Regions from separate parts of the Metabacillus sp. GQ13 genome, predicted to be linked through region 2. Evidence: a T-box and tRNA genes for the amino acid it is inferred to sense, from the RefSeq annotation. Region 2 holds a T-box; the other holds one or more tRNA genes.

Region 1 (2,447 bases), on a different contig from region 2:
TTATTAAGGTCACCATGTGCATCATACCAAATGACTCCTAAATTGTTATAGTGTTTGGATACACCAGCTAGTGTGCCGATCGCAATACTATGATCACCTCCAAGGACTAACGGAAATGACCCGGACTCAATAATCTTATCTACAACAGAGGATAATTTTTGATTGGACTTCAGAACCGCTTTTAAATACCTTAACCCATCACTTGATGTCTCCATTGCAGGGCGGCCGATTTCAATATCACCACGGTCTTCAATTTTAATATTCAATGCTTCGAGCTCTTCGATTACTCCAGCATACCTTATTGCACTAGGTCCCATATCAACACCACGGCGCGTCTGTCCAAGATCCATAGGCATACCAATTATTGATATGTTCCTTCTCATTGAATATTAACCTCCTTCTTATCTTTCCTAATGTAAAGGATGACTCAAAGAGGTAGAAATATGTATTTACATTTAAAGTTTTTTTATTTCAAAGGAGATTTCATTCAGTATATTCTGGATCATAGTTACTAGTTCAAAATACCGAAAAATCAACGTGTGACTGAATGTTTAACTAAGAAGCTTTGCTTATGTCTAGATAAATAGAATCTCACAACAGTACACTTTTGTAACCTAATGTAGACTCACTATCTTATTTCTAGATTTTATATATTTTGAAACTATAAAAAAACATAGACAGTAGTCTATGTTTGTATGTATATAGATTGGTGGAGCCTAGCGGGATCGAACCGCTGACCTCCTGCGTGCAAGGCAGGCGCTCTCCCAGCTGAGCTAAGGCCCCAAGGACATTTTTACTTTTTCAAGAGCGGAAGACGGGATTCGAACCCGCGACCCCCACCTTGGCAAGGTGATGTTCTACCACTGAACTACTTCCGCAAAAAGGTGAGCCATGAAGGATTCGAACCTTCGACCCTCTGATTAAAAGTCAGATGCTCTACCAACTGAGCTAATGGCTCATTCATCATTCTAAAAAATGAGAATAAATAAAATAAAAATGGCTGGGCTAGCTGGATTTGAACCAGCGCATGACGGAGTCAAAGTCCGTTGCCTTACCGCTTGGCTATAGCCCAATAAAAATGTTTAAATAAATTGAGATTATAAGTGACTGATTGCATTTCACCTTTTATGTAAGCTTATTATTAGCAAGCTTTTAAAACTTATTCAAATAACTCTCTAAACATAATCAAAGATAAACAATTTGAGAAATGGATACCATTTTTCATCGTTTATCATAATTGTTTTTATGTAAATGGTGGAGGGGGGCAGATTCGAACTGCCGAACCCAAAGGAGCGGATTTACAGTCCGCCGCGTTTAGCCACTTCGCTACCCCTCCATATATGTGAAACAGTGCCGGCAAGAGGACTTGAACCCCCAACCTACTGATTACAAGTCAGTTGCTCTACCAGTTGAGCTACACCGGCAAAATCTAGGTGTAATGTTTAGCAATAAAAATGGTGGAGGATGACGGGATCGAACCGCCGACCCTCTGCTTGTAAGGCAGATGCTCTCCCAGCTGAGCTAATCCTCCAATATGGTGACCCGTACGGGAATCGAACCCGTGATACCGCCGTGAAAGGGCGGTGTCTTAACCGCTTGACCAACGGGCCATTTAAGTATTTTTTTCTCTTTGTCTAAGCTTCCAACCGGGCTCGAACCGGTGACCTCTTCCTTACCATGGAAGTACTCTACCTACTGAGCTATGGAAGCAAGATTTGAAGCCTTCAGCTTTACAAAACCACTTTCCTTGTGAAGCGAACAAGATTTATTATAAAGGGGTCTCAAAGTATTTGCAAGGGGTTTTTAAAAGTTTTTTTAAAAAAGTTTTTATTCGTGTGTAAAACTTTGTAACTCAAGCAATTTACCAGCATATTTTTTTAGAATTGAGCTTTTCGAGGAGCATTTTTAAGCAAAATTAATGAGCTGTTTAAATAATTAATCTTCATTATTAGAGAACAAAATAGGGTTTATCTCTGGCTCGTCAGACTCTATCCATTCCTTAATTCGAGAATAACTCTTTGGTTGCTTGTTTTCATTAACTGAAAGCATTACATTAAGACCTTCAATTTTAACATTAAAGTAATTATGTCCTTCCCTCTTGGAGTGCCAAACTCGAATAAGTGAAACAGTGCTCTTGCTAATTTCCCCCACCTCCTTGGTCATTTATGATGAGTATAACATCTTTTAAGGTGGTTAAAGTTTAAAAGACAGCTTAGTTGAGGTTTTTCTGTGAAGCAATTAATTGACCAGTTACCCAACTCAGAAAAGATAAATGCAACAGAGAGCTTCTCAGCAACATCCATTTGAGTCAGCCAGCTCATTTTTCCCATCTTAAAAGAAGAGAGCCAATGAATGACTCTCAACCAATTCTTAATATATCCTTGTGAGGTTTACAAAACGTCTTCTAACAATTGCCATTCATCACTTGAAATATCGTCATTATATGT
Region 2 (2,447 bases):
TCTTATGCTAGTTAATCAATAGCTTCTCTATAACGATTAAGCAAAGCGAATTAAGAAGTACTTCTTCTTTCCTCTTCTAATAACAATAAACTTCCCATCAATTTTATCCTCATCAGAAATAACTTTCTCTAAATCCTGATTACGTTCTCCATTAATATAAATTGCTCCATTTGTAATATCTTCACGAGCCTGTCTTTTTGAAGGCGAGATCTTTGCTTCTATCAGTAAATTGACTAATCCAATACGACTATCAGTTATTTTCGTAGAAGGAACATCTTTAAATCCTTCTAAAATTTCATTACCAGTTAACTTTTTAATATCTCCACTAAAAAGCGCAGCAGAAATATTAATCGCTTGTCGTAAAGATTCTTCTCCATGTACAAGCTTTGTTACTTCTTCTGCTAAAGCCTTTTGGGCAAGACGTTTTTCAGGAGCATTTTTTATTTCCTCTTCAAATTGCTGAATTTCCTGTTTGGAAAGGAATGTAAAGTACTTCAAGTATTTCATAACATCACGGTCATCGGTGTTAATCCAAAACTGGTAGAACTCATAAGGGGAAGTTTTCTCAGCATCTAACCAAATGGCTCCTCCTTCTGTTTTTCCAAACTTTGTACCATCCGCTTTTGTAACGAGTGGAATCGTTAGTCCGAATGCCTTTGAGTTTTCTTCAGATTTACGAATTAATTCTAATCCTGAAGTAATATTTCCCCATTGATCACTACCACCAATTTGTAATTTGCAATTATTGTTTTGGTATAGTTTTAAGAAATCAAAGGACTGTAAAATCATGTAACTGAACTCTGTAAAAGAAATTCCAGACTCAATACGAGCCTTAACTGAATCTTTCGCTAGCATATAATTAATACCGAAATTTTTCCCAACATCACGTAGGAAGGTTATCACATCAATGTTCCCAATCCAATTATAGTTATTTTCAATAATTGCTGGGTTGACTTCAGATTCAAAATTTAAGAATTTTGATAATTGACCTTTTATTCGATCAGACCAATCTTGCACGATATCCGCTGTATTTAAGGTACGTTCGTCCTTTTTACCACTTGGATCTCCAATCAAGCCAGTCGCTCCTCCAACAAGAGCAATTGGATGGTGACCATGTAGTTGAAAACGTTTAAGTGTTAAAATAGGTAGTAAATGACCAATATGTAAGCTGTCTGCTGTTGGATCAAATCCTGCATAAAGTTTAATTTTATCTTCTACTAATAGCTTAGATAAACCCTCCTCATCTGTTATTTGATTTATTAAATCTCTAAATTGTAATTCGTTAAGTAATTCACTCATAATCTTTCTCCTTTAAAATGATATTAGATGATATATCTTTTGTTCATTGTTTGTTGTTCCTATATTCTTATTCCTTCTCTACCTATTGACATAGTATTTACCTAAAAATCAAAGACAAAGAATCTCAAGAAAAAGACTAAAAAACAACAAAAAGCCCCTTCATCTCTGAAGGGGCGAAATATTCGCGGTACCACCCTACTTAGGATTATACATAATTAATCCTCACTCGGTTATATAACGGTTAAACCGTCCTCCTCTACACAGATCCCTTAAAAAATCCTTTCAAAGAAGATGCTCATAGACGTAATTCATGAAGGATCTATATACTGATTTTCACCAATCATCAGCTCTCTAAAACAGGGAGACCTCCACTACTAAATCCAATCTTAGCAATTTCAAATATAATATTGTTATATGAATTTTAACCATACAATTGAATAGAAGTCAATAGTATAGAGATTGAATTGCAAAATCATACAAAAATTGCAGATCGCTGTGGTATAATATATTAGATTCGGGGGGATTGAGTATGAAGAAAAAGGACCAAAAACCGAGGCGCTTCTCACCTTTTAACAAAGATATGGTAAGAGGTTTTCATATTTCTTATAACGTTATTGGAAATCTGCTATTATTATTCTTCGTCATTGGCCTCTTTGGTGTATGCTTTGCTGGAGGACTAGGTGCTGGATACTTCGCTTCATTAGTTAAGGACGAACCAATTCGTTCATATGAAGTAATGAAAAGTGATATATATAATTACGAAGAATCATCTGAGGTTTACTTTTCGAAAAATGTGTATTTAGGCAAATTAAATGCCGATATTGATCGTGAAGAAATTAAATTAGCAGATGTTTCAAAGCACTTAGTAAATGCTGTGATCGCAACAGAGGATGAATTATTCTACGAGCATGAAGGTGTTGTTCCGAAGGCAATTATGCGTGCTATTTTCCAAGAGTTCACGAATGCTGCCGTTCAAACAGGTGGTAGTACTCTTACACAGCAATTGATCAAAAATCAAATATTAACAAATGAGGTGTCATTTGACCGAAAGGCAAAAGAAATCCTTCTCGCATTACGCTTAGAAAGGTTCTTTGAAAAGGATGAAATTATTGAGGCCTATTTAAATGCGACTGATTTTGGTCGTAATT

What was found. The T-box of region 2 lies ahead of tyrS (tyrosine--tRNA ligase). A T-box ahead of a tRNA ligase gene usually reads a tRNA of that ligase, here a tRNA-Tyr.
Region 1: it encodes a tRNA-Tyr, which carries the amino acid that the T-box ahead of tyrS (tyrosine--tRNA ligase) is inferred to sense. The anticodon was not compared.

Annotation. Positions count from the first base shown of each region.
Region 1 covers NZ_JCAXET010000020.1:85,344-87,790, forward strand. Annotated here, with positions in the region: gene rocF (arginase) at 1-383, opposite strand, end outside; tRNA gene AC6CHR_RS21265 (tRNA-Ala) at 708-783, opposite strand; tRNA gene AC6CHR_RS21270 (tRNA-Gly) at 807-878, opposite strand; tRNA gene AC6CHR_RS21275 (tRNA-Lys) at 886-958, opposite strand; tRNA gene AC6CHR_RS21280 (tRNA-Gln) at 998-1,072, opposite strand; tRNA gene AC6CHR_RS21285 (tRNA-Tyr) at 1,253-1,336, opposite strand; tRNA gene AC6CHR_RS21290 (tRNA-Thr) at 1,352-1,424, opposite strand; tRNA gene AC6CHR_RS21295 (tRNA-Val) at 1,456-1,531, opposite strand; tRNA gene AC6CHR_RS21300 (tRNA-Glu) at 1,536-1,610, opposite strand; tRNA gene AC6CHR_RS21305 (tRNA-Thr) at 1,638-1,710, opposite strand; gene AC6CHR_RS21310 (DEAD/DEAH box helicase) at 2,391-2,447, opposite strand, start outside.
Region 2 covers NZ_JCAXET010000003.1:287,787-290,233, forward strand. Annotated here, with positions in the region: gene tyrS (tyrosine--tRNA ligase) at 37-1,299, opposite strand; T-box leader at 1,466-1,696, opposite strand; gene AC6CHR_RS05255 (transglycosylase domain-containing protein) at 1,829-2,447, shown strand, end outside.